Regions from separate parts of the Streptomyces sp. bgisy100 genome, predicted to be linked through region 4. Evidence: riboswitches for the same ligand, from Rfam matches in the RefSeq annotation. Region 4 holds a riboswitch; each other region holds the start of a gene.

What was found. Region 4 has a riboswitch for cobalamin ahead of AC3EQ1_RS16275 (ribonucleoside-diphosphate reductase subunit alpha). Riboswitches for the same ligand answer to the same signal wherever they lie in the genome.
Region 1: another riboswitch for cobalamin. It lies ahead of AC3EQ1_RS09310 (cobalamin biosynthesis protein); the one in region 4 lies ahead of AC3EQ1_RS16275 (ribonucleoside-diphosphate reductase subunit alpha).
Region 2: another riboswitch for cobalamin. It lies ahead of metE (5-methyltetrahydropteroyltriglutamate--homocysteine S-methyltransferase); the one in region 4 lies ahead of AC3EQ1_RS16275 (ribonucleoside-diphosphate reductase subunit alpha).
Region 3: another riboswitch for cobalamin. It lies ahead of AC3EQ1_RS24400 (ABC transporter substrate-binding protein); the one in region 4 lies ahead of AC3EQ1_RS16275 (ribonucleoside-diphosphate reductase subunit alpha).

Annotation. Positions count from the first base shown of each region.
Region 1 covers NZ_JBYITE010000010.1:13,148-16,953, forward strand. The annotation lists gene AC3EQ1_RS09300 (inorganic phosphate transporter) at 343-1,632, shown strand; gene AC3EQ1_RS09305 (hypothetical protein) at 1,650-1,886, shown strand; cobalamin riboswitch at 2,097-2,225, shown strand; gene AC3EQ1_RS09310 (cobalamin biosynthesis protein) at 2,390-3,373, shown strand; gene AC3EQ1_RS09315 (cobyric acid synthase) at 3,370-3,806, shown strand, end outside.
Region 2 covers NZ_JBYITE010000079.1:2,904-6,709, forward strand. The annotation lists gene metE (5-methyltetrahydropteroyltriglutamate--homocysteine S-methyltransferase) at 1-855, opposite strand, end outside; cobalamin riboswitch at 1,026-1,214, opposite strand; gene AC3EQ1_RS30085 (ATP-binding protein) at 1,313-1,732, opposite strand; gene AC3EQ1_RS30090 (helix-turn-helix domain-containing protein) at 1,892-3,028, shown strand; gene AC3EQ1_RS30095 (substrate-binding domain-containing protein) at 3,502-3,806, shown strand, end outside.
Region 3 covers NZ_JBYITE010000043.1:25,933-29,738, reverse strand. The annotation lists gene AC3EQ1_RS24410 (ABC transporter ATP-binding protein) at 1-207, opposite strand, end outside; gene AC3EQ1_RS24405 (FecCD family ABC transporter permease) at 204-1,178, opposite strand; gene AC3EQ1_RS24400 (ABC transporter substrate-binding protein) at 1,255-2,271, opposite strand; cobalamin riboswitch at 2,306-2,484, opposite strand; gene AC3EQ1_RS24395 (NAD(P)/FAD-dependent oxidoreductase) at 2,733-3,806, shown strand, end outside.
Region 4 covers NZ_JBYITE010000021.1:16,789-20,594, reverse strand. The annotation lists gene AC3EQ1_RS16275 (ribonucleoside-diphosphate reductase subunit alpha) at 1-1,320, opposite strand, end outside; cobalamin riboswitch at 1,471-1,594, opposite strand; gene AC3EQ1_RS16270 (thioesterase family protein) at 1,799-2,176, shown strand; gene mctP (monocarboxylate uptake permease MctP) at 2,338-3,806, opposite strand, start outside.

The DNA.
Region 1 (3,806 bases), on a different contig from region 4:
CATAGAGGGATTCGCAACCGCCGATTTCGCTCCCTCTCATCCGCCCTCGACGACCGGTCGCGCCCCCTTGGTGCCGCACGCGCCGCTTCAATTTCCGGCCGCGCGCCGGCCATGAGAGATTCCCGAGGGGCGAAGCGCGCTCCGTTCACGGCCTCGCAGCTCACACGGCTCACCCACAGCGGAATCCGACGCTCCGGAGAACTCCCGGCGGACGGAGGGGAACGGCGCCTTCAGGGCGCCCCAAAAGGGTGACACTCCAAACACCCCTTCAGTTCACCTTCCGTTCACTCGCCGTCTCTACGTTCGCCGTGCCACTGACCAACGAGCTGATTGCCTGGGTGAATGGAACACATCACGCTTCTCATCGGGATCGTGATCATCACGGCCTTGGTGTTCGACTTTACGAACGGCTTCCACGACACCGCCAACGCCATGGCCACCACCATCTCCACCGGGGCTCTCAAGCCCAGAACAGCGGTGGCGATGTCGGCGGTCCTCAACCTGATCGGCGCCTTCCTCTCCATCGAGGTCGCCCGGACGATCTCCGGCGGCATCATCGACGAGGGGTCCGGCATCCGGCCCGAAGTGATCTTCGCGGGACTGGTCGGAGCCATCATCTGGAATCTGCTGACCTGGCTGGCGGGGCTCCCCTCCAGCTCGTCGCACGCTCTGTTCGGCGGTCTGATCGGCGCGACCGTGGCGTCCGTCGGCTTCGGCGCCGTCAACGCCGACGCGGTCGTCATGAAGGTCCTGATCCCCGCCGTCGCCGCGCCGCTCGTGGCCGGCGTCGCCGCGATGGCCGCGACCCGGCTCACCTACCGGCTGGCCCGGAACCAGGACGAGCAGGAGACCGCCAAGGGCTACCGCGCCGGGCAGATCGCCTCCGCCGCGCTGGTCTCCCTGGCACACGGCACCAACGACGCGCAGAAGACCATGGGTGTCATCACCCTGGCGCTGATCACCGGCGGCGCGCTCGCCCCGCAGGCCGACCCGCCGATGTGGGTCATCGTCTCGGCCGGTGTCGCCATCGCGCTCGGCACCTACCTGGGCGGCTGGCGGATCATCCGCACCATGGGCAAGGGCCTCACCGACATCCAGCCGCCGCAGGGCTTCGCCGCCCAGACCGGCGCCGCGACCGTCATCCTGGCCTCCTCGCACCTCGGTTTCGCGCTCTCCACCACCCAGGTCTGCTCCGGCTCGGTCATGGGCTCCGGCCTCGGCCGCAAGGGCGGGGTCGTCCGCTGGTCGACCGCGGGCCGCATGGTGGCCGCGTGGGGGCTGACGCTTCCGGCCGCCGGTCTCGTCGCGGCGGCCGCGGCGCTCCTCGCCGGCCAGGGCACCTGGGGCGTCGCCGCCGTCGCCGTCCTCGCGCTCGTCGCCTGCGGCGCGATCTGGGCGCTCTCCCGCCGCAAGCCGGTGGACCACACCAACGTCAACGAGACCGGGGCCACCGAGCCGCCGGGCGTCGTCACCGCCGCCCTCCGCACGGTCTCCCCGCCGCCGGTCGGCTCCGCGGCCTCCGGTGAGGCGTCCGACGCCGCCACCGGCGCCCCGGTCGCCGGCGTCGCCGCGCAGGGCAAGGCCCCGCAGAGCGCGCCGGCCGGCCAGTCCGCCGCCAAGGTCACGGTCTAGGTAAGGAACCCACCGTCATGAACATCGACTGGGCAGCTCTCGGCCAGGTCTTCGGCGTCAGCCTCGTGGCGACCGTCGCGCTCGTGGGCCTGTTCACCCTCGGCATCGTCGGCACCTCCCGCCGGACACGGACCCAGCCGGACGGCACCGCCACGGTGACCGCCCCCGGCTCCCTGGCCCGGACCGGCGCCTACGTCTGCTACGGCCTGTGCCTGGCCGCCGTGGCGTACGGCATCCACCTGATCGTCGCCTGACGGGCCGGGGCGAACGGCCCCGCCCGCAACCGGTCCGCCGGGCCGGACAGCGCACCCCGCGCCGTCCGGCCCGGCGGACCGTCGTTTGCGCCCCGGGCGGGCGCGATCGTCCGCTGTGGGGCGCGGCACACTCTCCCGTCGCAGGTCAAGCGCAAGTTGACGGGCCTTCGCGGCCCGTGGTGGACTGCCGGGGCCCAACGGCGGCAGGAGAGGAAGCCGGTGCAAGTCCGGCGCGGTCCCGCCACTGTCACCGGGGAGCGCACCCCCACCCGAGATGTCACGGCCCGCAGCGACGGGCTGGAAGGCCGGGGGACGCGCCGATCCGGAAGCCAGGAGACTCTCACCGCCGGTACGTCGAGCCAGGGCGCGGACCCTGAGTGAGGACGATCGCGATGCCCGGCTGTTCCCGTACGCCAAGAGCCGTTCCCGGATGTTCCCGCCGAGGCGCGACGGCCGGCTGATCCGATGCGTGCCCATCACGCCCGGAGGGGACGGATCGCACGGTGAGGGGACGACACGGACTCGCCGCCGCGGGCGCGGCCGGCCTCGGCACCGCCCTGGGCTTCGCCGCCGACCTGGTGCTCGGTGACCCGCGGCGCGGTCACCCCGTCGCCGCGTTCGGCCGGACCGCCGCGGCGCTCGAGCGCCGGCTCTGGCGCGACCACCGCGGAGCCGGGGCGCTGCACACCGCCCTGCTCGCCGGAGGCGCCACCGCGGCCTCCGCCGTACTCGCGCGCACGCTGCGCCGCTCCCCCGCCGCCACGGCCGGGCTGACCGCCGCCGCCACCTGGGCGGTGCTGGGCGGGACGTCGCTGGGCCGGGAGGCGCGCGCCGTGGGCGGCGCACTGGCCGCCGGGGACCTGGACGTCGCCCGCGAGCGGCTGCCGCATCTGTGCGGCCGGGATCCGCAGGCCCTGGACGGGCAGCAGATCGCCCGCGCCGTGGTCGAGTCGGTCGCCGAGAACACCTCGGACGCGGTCGTGGGAGCCCTGGTGTGGGGAGCCGTCGCCGGAGTTCCCGGCCTCGTCGGCTTCCGCGCGGTCAACACCCTCGACGCGATGGTGGGCCACCGGTCGCCGCGCCATCTGCGGTTCGGCTGGGCCGCGGCGCGGCTGGACGACGTCGCGGGCTACCCCGGTTCGCGGCTCACCGCCGCGCTGGCGGTGCTCGCCGGGCCGGATCCGCGGGGCGCCTGGCGGGTGCTGCGCCGGGACGCCCGGCAACACCCCAGCCCCAATGCCGGACCGGTCGAGTCCGCTTTCGCGGGGGCGCTCGGCGTCCGCCTGGGCGGCACCCTGGCCTACCGCGGCCGGGTCGAACACCGGCCGGTGCTCGGCGGGGAGAACCGTCCGGTGGCGGTGCCGGACATCGAACGCGCGGTCCGGCTGTCCCGGCGCGTCAACGTCCTGGCCCTCGCGCTCTGTGTCGCGGGCGGCCTGGTGCGGAGCCGCCCGCGGCGCCCGGCCGCCGGAAGGGGGAGCCGATGAACGGGCCGGACACGCACCACAGAGACACACACCACAGAGGCGGCGGGCTGCTCGTCGCCGGCACCACCTCCGACGCCGGGAAGAGCGTGGTCACCGCGGGGATCTGCCGGTGGCTCTCCCGCAAGGGGGTGTCTGTCGCGCCCTTCAAGGCGCAGAACATGTCGCTGAATTCGTTCGTCACCCGGGAGGGCGCGGAGATCGGCCGGGCGCAGGCCATGCAGGCCGCCGCCGCCCGCGTCGAGCCGAGCGCCCTGATGAACCCGGTGCTGCTCAAGCCCGGGAGCGACCGCAGCAGTCAGGTGGTGCTGCTGGGGAAGCCGGTCGGGGAGATGAGCGCCCGGGGCTACTTCGGGGACGCCTCGGGCGCGCCGGGGCGGCAGCGGCGGTACACCGACCGCGGACAGCTCCTGGAGACCGTGGTGGAGTGCCTCGA
Region 2 (3,806 bases), on a different contig from region 4:
ATCCTCCAGGTTGCCGGCGGCGGTACCGGTGAAGTCCAGGGCCAGTCCCTCGACCGGTGCCTTGGCGAGCACCGGCAGCGCCTTGCCCAGCCGGTCGAAGTACGAGGCCACCAGCAGCTTTGGACGGTCCGCGGCGCCCCCGAGCTCCCGGTAGGCGCGGGCGGCGGCGTTCAGCACGGCCGGGGTGCGGTCCTGGACCAGGGCGGGCTCGTCCAGCTGGACCCACTCGGCCCCGGCGGCCCGCAGCGCGGCGAGCACCTCGGCGTAGACCGGGAGCAGCCGGTCCAGCAGGGTGAGCGGATCGAAGTCGTCCGGCACCTCCGGTCCGGGCTTGGCCAGCAGCAGATAGGTGACCGGTCCGACGAGCACCGGACGGGCGGCGAGACCGAGTGCCAGGGCCTCCCGCAGCTCGGCCGTCTGCTTGCCGGGGTCGGCGGCGAACACCGTGTCCGGGCCCAGTTCCGGCACCAGGTAGTGGTAGTTGGTGTCGAACCACTTGGTCATCTCCAGGGGCGTGACGTCCCGGGTACCGCGCGCCATCGCGAAGTAGCCGTCCAGCGCGTCGGCCTCGACCGCCGCGCGGTGCCGGGCGGGAATCGCGCCGACCATGACGCTGGTGTCCAGGACGTGGTCGTAGTAGGAGAAGCCCCCGGTGGGGACCTCGTCCAGGCCCGCGTCGGCGAGCTGCCGCCACTGGGAACGGCGCAGCCCGGCCGCGGTGTCGTGCAGGGCGCCGGCGGTGACCGTGCCCTTCCAGTAGCCCTCGACGGCCTTCTTCAGCTCCCGGCCCGGGCCCTGCCGCGGGTAGCCGTGCACGGTGGCCCGTGCGGTGGCGGCTGCGGATGTGCTGGTCACAGAACTCTCCTTCGCGAGTGTGCTCCTGAGAACCCCGGCACGGGCCGAGGGCGCGAAGGGACGACCGGACGGCGGGCCGTACGCGGTGCTGCCGCGGTACCCGCCTGCTTCCGTACGCCGACCCGCCCTCGAGGTCACCGGGATCTCCGCGCGCCGGGTGGGCGAGCGGGCAACGGGCAGGTCTTCGGACTCGCGGGCACGTCTGCCAGGGCAGACCCCTACTGGCCGTCGCTTCCCAGGCCCGTCGGACCCAGTGCGTATGACGGCGGTCGTTCCCACTCACCGCTGCGGGGCAGTCCCGGAATTCCACCGGGTTCCCTCTTGCGACGCCCTGCCTGGCGGACAGGGCGAACCAGCTGCACCGGCCACCCTAGTCCGGTCCCGCGCTGTGGTCAGTACCGTTCACATGCCGGACCGGCGTGCGCGGTTCCCGGCCGACGCCGTCAACGGTCCGGAGTCAGTCGTTCTTCTGAGCGCACTCGGCCCACACCCGCTTGCCCCACGGCAGCGGGTCGGTCCCCCAGGCCTCCGCCAGCTCCCCGACGAGTGCGAGGCCGCGCCCGCTCTCGTCCGTGGCACCGGGGTTTCCGCGCACTGGACAGGCTTGGGAGAAGTCCACGACGCCGATCCGCACGCGCCGCGCCTCGGGGCGGTCGATGACGACCCGGATCGATTCTCTGCGTGCGTGCCGGACGGCGTTGGACACCAGCTCGGAGACGATCAGGGTGCCGTCGTCGGCCAAGTCGTCCAGACCCCAGGCGGCGAGTGCGACACGCACCAGGCGCCGGGCGGCCGCGGCGCTCCGGGGCTCGCGCGGCAGGGTCTCGCTGTATCCGGGGCAGCCGGTCGGGCGGGCCTGCGTTGTCGGTTGCGGCATGTCGGTCTGCTCTCTCGGATCGGCCGAGCCCCGGGGCCGGTCGCACGGTCGCCGGGGCGCTGTGCGTTCAGGGAACCGCGTTCCCGATCGAGGGGAGGGGCCGCGCGGGAGGCCAGGGGAGGGGCCAGGACGAGTAGCTTGGTCGCAGGGAGGCACCGCATGAACGACCAAGCGGGACGCGCCCGGTTCGGCGCCCATCTGGCGGGCCTGCGCAAGCGGGCGGGTCTCTCGCAGCGCTCGCTGGCGCTCCGGTTGTGCGTCACTGCCGGGATCACCACCTTGACGCGTCACGAGGTCTCCCGGTGGGAGTGCGGCGGGCGCATCCCGGACGCTTGGTTACCGCCGCTCGCGCATGTGCTCGGGGTGCCACTGGACGGACTGGAGCGGGAAGCCGCGCGGGCCCGGGGCGAAGCCGAGCCGCAGGTCTGCGCCGACCGTGAGCCGGACACCTACGTGCAGGACGCCGTGGGGTGGCTGCTCGCGCATGACAACCGCCACGGCGGGGACCATGTGGCGGACGCCGCCGCGCAGGTGTGGGAGGCCGAACGGGGCCGGATCACCGGCGACGACAAGCAGCACCTCGCACAGGTGGCGGAGATCGGGGAAGTGGCCGGCTGGCTGCTCCACGACGCGGCCCGGTTCCACGAGGCGCGCTCCACGCTCGCGGAGGCGCACACCCTGGCCCGCCTCGCCGGTGACGCCCCGCTGGAGTGGTTCATCCTGGACCTGATCGCCATGATCGACGTGCACACCGACCGTACTGGTGAGGCCATGGCGATCACGGAGGAGATGCTGACCGGCCGTGAGGTACCCGGCCGTGTGGCGCTCATGGCTCGCGTACGGCGCGCACGGAGCCTTGCGCAGGCCGGAGACCGAGGCCGGGCGCTGGACGCCCTGGAGCGGGCCACAGGGGGTCTCCAGGACTCGGTACAGGCCAACGACCCCGCGTTCACGTGGTGGATCGACAGCACCGAAGTGGAGCTGCACACCGGCGAGGCGCTGCTGAGCCTCGGAGACCCGCGCGCGGCGCTGCCGCACCTTCAGCGGAGTTCGGAAGGTTCCAGGGGAGGCGGGGGCCGCCGGGAGTTCGGCAACGTGCTCGCGGAGCTGACCGCCTTGGTGCAGCTCGGCGCGTGGCGGGATGCCGAAGTGCCGCTCCTCCGGCTGGAACCGATCCTGCGCACGGTCACGTCGTCCCGGACCCGTGTCCGCCTCCGGTCCACGCTGCGCGCCATCGGCTGCGACGCCCCGTCGTGGCTCGCGGTCACCGCCCGCGAGGTGGCAGCAGCGGGGTAGGACGCGTGCCGGCCGGCTAGGGGCACCTGTGGCATGCGTAACCGGGCCACCCCGGCTTGCGCCGTACCCCCGTCGGTTCCTGGAGCGGGGCAGTCGGCGGCACCGGCCACCCCAGTCCCCTCCGACCCCGCGGTCAGCACCGTTCACCTGCCGGACCGGCGCCGGTGGGTTTCCGGCCCGGTTCCGCCCTGGCCATCGACGGACACGGCAGTACGTTCGTCCCGTACCCGGCGACCGGACCGTACCCGGCGACCGGACCGTACCCGGCGGCCGGACCGGAACCGGCGAGCCGGTCCCCGGCCGGAGCGGACGGGCCGCTCAGTGACCGAACCGGCCGAGCCCGTGCCCAACTGCCCTGCCGGGTACGCACGGTGAATCAGTGACCGACTGAATGAGTGAACGATGAACCTCCAGGGCAGGCAGACGGTGATGCTCTCCGGAGACATCGAACAGCGAGAGTTGGGGTGGGGCGCATGGCACACAGCACGGAGTGGACGTTCACCGACGACCGCGGCCGGGTGGCGACGGCCCGGCGGACACCGGCGACCGTGGTCGCCTACATACAGGCCGGGGCGACTCTGAGCGACCACGGCATCCAGCCGGCGGGGATCTTCGGCTCCAATCACGACGGCGACAGCCCGGATCCGGCCAAGGCCGGCGCGCTGCCCCTGGAGGAGATCGACTACCTCGGCTCCGGCGACCGGCTCGGCGTGGACTCCCTGCTCCGGGCCGCGCCGGACCTGGTGGTGGCGGTCGCCTACGGGGGCGACCAGGTCTA
Region 3 (3,806 bases), on a different contig from region 4:
GCCCGCTGTGGGCCGCAGCGTGCCGTAGACGCACCGCAGCAGGGTCGTCTTGCCGCTGCCGTTGGGGCCGACCAGGCCCACGGTCTCCCCCGGCCGGGCCTCGATGTCGACGTCGTCCAGGATCGGACGCCCGTCGGGCGCGCCGCCGACGCGGAAGGAGACGGCCTCGGCCCGCAGTTCCGCGGGCGCCGGAGTCCGGGCGCTCATCCGGTGATCCCTTCGGTACGGGAGCTGCGGCGCAGCAGCCACAGGAAACAGGGGCCGCCGGCCAGGGCGGTGAGCACGCCCACGGGGACCTCGGCCGGGGCGGCGACCGTCCGGGCCAGCAGATCGGCGAGGACCAGGAAGGCGGCGCCACCGAGGGCCGACACCGGGAGCAGGGCGCGGTGTCCGGCCCCGACGGCCATCCGGGCGGCGTGCGGCACCACCAGGCCGACGAAGCCGATGGCTCCGCTGACGGCCACGAGGACCCCGGTGACCAGCGAGGCGAGCACGAACACCGCCGCCCGGAACCGCCCGGTGTCCAGCCCCAGGACGGTGGCCCCCTCCTCGCCGACGAGCAGCAGGTCGAGCGGCCGGGCCAGGGCCATCAGCACGGCGGTGCCGACGGCGAGAGCGACCGCGGGCAGGAGCAGTGCGTCCCAGCGGGCGCCGCCGAGGCCGCCGAGGGTCCAGAACAGCACGGCCCGCAGGTGTTCGGCCTCGGCGGCGGTGACGAGCACCAGGCTGGTGAGGGCGGAGAGGATGTACTGCACGGCCACCCCGGCCAGGACCAGCCGGCCGGTGGTCATCGTCCCGCCGCGGCGGGCCATGGCGTAGACGGCGACGAGGGCGCCGAGCGACCCCACGAAGGCACCGGCCGGCAGGGCCACGGTCGTCGCTCCCGCGCCGAGACCGAGCACCACCACGAGGACCGCGCCGGTCGAGGCGCCCGAGGAGATGCCGAGGAGGAAGGGGTCGGCCACCGGGTTGCGGACCAGGGCCTGGAGGACGGTCCCGACGACGGCGAGTCCGGCGCCGACGACGGCGCCGAGCAGGACCCGCGGCAGCCGGACGTCGCGCACGATCGTGGTGAACGGGCCGGCCCCGGTGTCCCCGGCGAGGATGCGCAGCACATCACCGGCGGGGATCCGGACGGGGCCCAGGGCGAGCCCGGCGACCGCCGCCGCGGCGAGCACGGCCGCGAGCCCGGCGAGGACGAGGGAGCAGCGGAGCCGGCCCGCCGGGGTCCGCGGTATTCGGCGGAGCACCGCCCTAACCGCCGTGTCCGGGGTGGAGCTGCCGGGCCAGCGAGTCGACCGCCTCGGGCACCCGCACGCCGAGCACGGCGGAGGACAGCGGCAGCACCGCGAAGCGCTTGTTCCGGATCGCCGGGACGTCGGCGAGCGCCGGGTCCTGAAGGAGCCGCTTCTTCTTCGCCGCCACCGGGGTGCCGCCGTAGTCGTAGATCACGATCACTTCGGGCCGGCGCTGGACGACCTTCTCCCAGGAGACGTCGCCGAAGGTGCGGTCGAGGCCGGCGAAGACGTTCCGGCCGCCGGCGAGGCGGACGATCTCGTTGCCGATGCCCTTGCCGCCCGCGGTGAACGCCGCGCTGTCGCCGCTGTCGTAGACGAGGACGGAGGGCCGGTCCGCACCCTTCAACCGCTTCGCCGTGGCCGCGAGTTGCCGGTCCTGGCGGGCCAGGAGGGCGTCGGCCCGCTCGGGGACGCCGAAGGTGCGCGCGGTCTCGCGGATCTCCTGCCGCAGCCGGTCCATCCGCACCGGGCCGCGGCCGCAGCTCTCGATGTTGAGCCGGGTGCGCACCCCGCTCTTCTCCAGCGAACCACGGTCCCGGCCCTCGCTCTTGTCGAAGGCGCTGGCGTAGCCGCCGTAGACGAAGTCGGGTCCGGCGGCGAGCAGCTTCTCGTACGAGGGGTACTTGTCGGCCAGGACGTCGACGCCCCGGTAGGCGTCCCGGAAGCGGGGCAGCACCCGGTCGTCGAGGTAGGCGGTGCCGGCCAGGCGCTTCTCCAGGCCCAGGGCGAGCATGACCTCGGTGGAGTGCTGGTTCAGGGTGACGGCCCGCTTCGGCGGAGCCGTGAACGTCGTCTTCACACCGCAGTTGGTGACGGTGTACGGGAAGCCCTTCGCGGCGGCGGAACGGCCGTTGGCGGGCCGGTCGTCGGCGGGCCGGCCGGCCGTGGGCGCGAGGCCGCAGCCGGTGAGCGGGAGCAGCAGCAGAGCCGCCGCGACGGTCCGGACGCGCAGTGACCCCGGGAACCGGGACATGCATGCCTCCTCCGGGGGATCCGCGTCCCCTGGTCGGTGCTGAAGGCGGCAGTCCGGTGTCTGACTCCCGAGGAGCGGCCCGTCCCGGAGCGGTGCGCCGTGCGGCACACCACCCGTTCTAAGCGGCTTCCCGGTCACAGTGGCGGGACCGTGCCGGAGTCGCACCGGCTTCCCGGGTTCCGCAGCCTCGTGAACACCCGCATTCTGTCAGAGCGCGATCAGCCCGCCCAGGGCGCGGCCCGTGAGCTGCGCCGCTCGTGGCCCTGCGGGAACCGCGCCCGTGGAGAACCGCGCCCGCCCAAGGACGCGGCAGGCCGGAGCCGGTCGCCGTTCCTCCGCCGCACGGCACCGACGGGGTGTCCGGCCGGCCGGTGTTCCGGTACCCGATCGGGGTGTGCGGGCCGGGCCGGCACCGCCTACCCTGAACGGTCTGCGACCACCGGGAATGCGGAGCCCTTCGGATGAACCACGGCCGGACCTCACCTCGTACGGCACCGTTGACGGACGGCTTCGTCAACGGCGGTGTCTCCTTCTGGTACCGGGACGGCGGCCCGCCCGGGCGCCGGCCCGCCCTGCCCGGGGACCGCGACTACGACGTGGCGATCGTCGGCGGCGGCTACACCGGTCTGTGGACCGCGTACTACCTCGCCCGGGACCGGCCCGGTCTGCGGATCGCCGTGCTGGAGCGGGAGTTCGCGGGATTCGGCGCCTCCGGACGGAACGGCGGCTGGCTCTACCACGGCTTCGCCGGGGCCCGGGAGCGCTATGCCGCGCAGCACGGCCGGCCCGCGGTGCGGGAGATGCAGCGCACCCTGTTCCGGTCCGTCGACGAGGTGATCTCGGTGGCGCACGCCGAGGGCATCGACGCGGGCATCCACAAGGGCGGCATGCTGCGCGTCGCGGTCGGCCCCGCGCAGCAGGCTCGGCTGCTGGCCGCTGTCGAGGACCAGCGCGACTGGGGCTTCACGGAGGCGGACCTGCGGTTGCTCGACGCGACGGAACGGGCGGAGCGGGTGCCGGTGGCGGGGGCGTCCGCGGCCGCCTGGACACCGCACGCCGCCGCCGTCCAGCCCGCGGCGCTGGCGTCGGGGCTGGCCCGGGCGGTGGCCGCCCGCGGAGTCGACATCCTGGAGGGCACCACGGTCACCGAGATCCTCCCCCGCAACGCCGGAGGGCGGGCCGTCGCCCGCACCGACCGGGGCAGGGTGACCGCCGACTACGTGATCCGGGCGACGGAGGGGTTCAGCGCGAACATCGCCGGACTGCGCCGTCAGTGGCTGCCGATGAACAGCTCGATGATCGTCACCGAGCCGCTGTCCGACGCGGTGTGGGAGCGGATCGGCTGGCGGAACCGGGAGGTGCTCGGCGACACGGCCCACGCCTACATCTACGCCCAGCGCACGGCGGACGGCCGGATCGCCCTCGGCGGCCGGGGAGTTCCGTACCGCTTCGGTTCGCGCACGGACACCGGGGGCGTCACCCGGCCGCAGACCGTGGACGCCCTGTGGCGCGCGCTCGTCACGCTCTTCCCGCCC
Region 4 (3,806 bases):
GCACAGGTTCGAGGAGTGGATGACCCGGCCGGGCTCCGCGGTCTGGTTGGCGGCGCGGTTGGCGGCGTCCTTGAAGGTCATCCAGCCGTTGCCGGTCTGCGCGAGGGTGCGCATCATCCGGGCGTACAGCTGGCGGGCCGGGACCGAGCGCTGCGCCAGCCCGGCGGCCTCCGCCGCCCGGTACGCGGCGTCGAACTCCTCGCCCCACAGGTCGACGAGCTGCGGCACGTCGGAGGGGGAGAACAGCGACCAGTCGGCGTCGGCCTCGACCCGGCGCATGAACTCGTCCGGGATCCAGTGGGCCAGGTTGAGATTGTGGGTGCGGCGCGCCTCCTCACCGGTGTTGTCGCGCAGCTCCAGGAACTCCTCCAGGTCCGCGTGCCAGGTCTCCAGGTAGACGCAGGCCGCGCCCTTGCGGCGGCCGCCCTGGTTGACCGCGGCGACCGAGGAGTCGAGGGTCCGCAGGAACGGCACGATGCCGTTGGAGTGCCCGTTGGTGCCCCGGATCAGGGAGCCGCGGGAGCGGACCCGGCTGTACGGCAGGCCGATGCCGCCCGCGTGCTTCGAGAGCCGGGCGACCTGGTGGTAGCGGTCGTAGATGGAGTCGAGCTCGTCCAGCGGGGAGTCGAGCAGGTAGCAGGACGACATCTGCGGGTGCCGGGTGCCGGAGTTGAAGAGCGTGGGGGAGCTGGGCAGGTAGTCCAGCCGGCTCATCAGCCGGTAGAGCGCGGCGACCTCGTCGACGGCGCGGTCCGAACCGTCCTCGGCCAGCCCGCAGGCCACCCGGAGCATGAAGTGCTGCGGGGTCTCGATGACCTGGCGGGTCATCGGGTGCCGCAGCAGGTACCGGCTGTGCAGCGTGCGCAGTCCGAAGTAGCCGAAGCGGTCGTCGGCGCCGTCGGCCAGCGCGACCTCGACGAGCGTGTCGAGCCGGGAGGCGTGGGCGCGGACGAACTCCGCGGTCCGGTCGGCGATCAGACCCTCGCGGTGACCGGTGGCGACCGAGGCGGAAAAGGAGACCGCGCCCTGGCTCGCGGCCTCGTCGGCGACCGCCCGGGTGAGCAGGCGCGCGGCGAGCCGGGAGTACTCCGGGTCCTCGGCGATCAGGCCGGCGGCCGCCTCGGTCGCCAGCTCCCGCAACTCGGCCTCGTCGGAGCCCGCGTGGCGGCCGCGGAGCGCGGCGGCGGCGACCCGGCCCGGGTCGGTCGCGGGCAGATCGGCGGTGAGGTCGGTCAGGGTACGCAGCAGCGCGGTGCCGGGGCCGTCTGCCTCGGTCACCGGTGCGGCGGCTGAAGCCGGATCGGCGGGCGCGATGGTCACGTGGTGCTCTCCCTCGCTCGGCTGGGGCCGCACGGACGGACACGACGGGCGCCGAACGGGCACACCTCACCCCGGAACAGGGCAGCGCACCGCGCAGCGTCCACCGGCCCAACCCGCGAGGCCCGGACGATTTCGTCGCCCGGTTCGGTCGATCCGGGCAGGCCGCCGGCAGGTCCTCGGACTTGGAAGTGCGCATTTCCAGCGCATTCATACCGTTGCGGGACAGTTCCGGATTCGCACCGGATTCCCCTGCGACGACAGCGAGCAAGAGCATACATCTTGTGTCGCGGTCCGCACGCAACACCACATCTTGTGTCAGGGGTTCGGGTGGTGCGCTTTGCAGGGGAACAGATGTGGTAACGGCGCCGAGGCCCGGGGGGACGGGGAAGCGCGTCCCGCGGGCCGCCCGGATTCCCATTCGGGATCGCTCGCGGATCACCCGCCGGGGTCACCCGGCGCGTCGGTTAGCCTGTCCGGCATGACGTTGAGGACCGGTGCGCGGGGTTCCGCGGAACACACCGTCAGCGAGGCCGACACCGCCGCGGAGTTCGGCAGCGGCGACCTCCCGGTCCTGGGGACCCCCGGCCTGCTGGCCCTGCTGGAGGCCGCCACCGTCGACGCGCTCGCGGGCGCGCTGGAGCCCGGCCGCACCTCGGTCGGCACCCGGGTCCAGGTCGACCACCTCAAGGCCTCACCGGTGGGGGCGACCGTCACCGCCACCGCGGAAGTCACCTACCTCGACGGCCGGTTGGTGCGGTTCACCGTGGCCGCCCAGGACGGCGCCGGCCGGCTGCTGGCCACCGGTGAGATCACCCGGGTGATCGTCGACCGGGACCGGTTCCTGGCGCGTCTCTGAGGTCCGGCGGACCCGTCCGCGCAGCTTCGCCCGGCCCCGCCGCCGGCTTTGCCCGTACCGCCCGCCCCCGCGCGCGGCGCCCCGGACACGCCGACGGGCCGCCGCCCCCGTGTCGGAGGCGACGGCCCGCAGGCTCGCGTCGAGCCGGATACCGGCCGGGGTCAGTGCCCGCCCGGCGCCCCCGCGGTGGCCGGCGGCAGTTCGGTCTCCACGCCCGGTTCGCCCGCGTCCGCGGTGTAGTCGGCCGCGGTGGTCTCGTCGATGCCGTCGGGCGCCTTCACCGCCCGCAGCACGAAGGTGAGCACCACCGTGACGAGGGCGTTGAGGACGAACGCGGTGAGGCCGATGTAACCGATCTCACCGATCCCCGGGATGGCGTCCGCGCTGCCGCCGAAGTGCTTCTGGGCCGGATTGGTCGGACTCGGCACCCCGTACGCCGCGAGGGTGCCGTAGATCATGCCGACCGCCCAGCCGCCCAGCAGCGCCCAGCGGTGGAACCACCGGGTGAACAGGCCGCCCACCAGGGCCGGGAACGTCTGGAGGATCCAGATGCCGCCCAGCAGCTGGAAGTTGATGGCCACGGTCTTGTCCATGGTGAGGACGAAGGCCAGCGCGCCGACCTTCACCAGCAGCGAGGCGAGCTTGGAGACCTTGGTCTCCTGGGCGGGCGTCGCGTCCGGTTTGAGGAAGTCCTTGTAGATGTTCCGCGTGAAGAGGTTGGCCGCGGCGATGGACATGATGGCCGCCGGAACCAGCGCGCCGATCCCGATCGCCGCGAAGGCCACGCCCGCGAACCAGGACGGGAACATGTTCTCGAACAGCTGCGGGATGGCCAGCTGGCCGTTCTTGACCTTGATCCCGGCGGCGATCGCCATGAAGCCGAGGAACGCCAGCAGCCCCAGCATCAGCGAGTACAGCGGCAGGATGGTGGTGTTGCGGCGGATCACCTCACGGCTCTTGCTGGAGAGCGTCGCCGTGATCGAGTGCGGGTACATGAACAGCGCCAGGGCCGAGCCGAGCGCCAGCGTGGCGTAGGTCCACTGCGCGGGCTCCCCGGTCACCACCGATCCGCGCGGCTTGTCCGTCACCGGATTGGTCTGGGTGAACGCCTCGCCGGCCTTGGCGAAGATCGAGTCGAAGCCGCCGAGCTTGATCGGGATGTAGATGATCGCCACGGCGATCACGATGTAGATCAGGGTGTCCTTGACGAAGGCGATCAGCGCCGGCGCCCGCAGCCCCGAGGAGTAGGTGTACGCGGCCAGCACACCGAAGGCGATCAGCAGCGGCAGGTCCTTGATGAACCAGTGGGTCGACTCGCCGCCGCCCACGCCCATCACGTCCAGCACCGCCTGAATGCCCACCAGCTGCAGCGCGATGTACGGCATCGTGGCGAGGATGCCGGTCACGGCGACGGCCAGCGAAAGCCCCTTGGAGCCGAACCGGCCGCGGACGAAGTCCGAGGTGGTGACGTAGCCGTGCTTGTGCGACACCGACCACAGCCGCGGCAGGAAGGTGAAGATCAGCGGGTACACCAGGATCGTGTACGGCACCGCGAAGAAGCCCGCGGCGCCCGCCGCGTAGATCGCCGCCGGCACCGCCACGAAGGTGTACGCCGTGTAGAGGTCGCCGC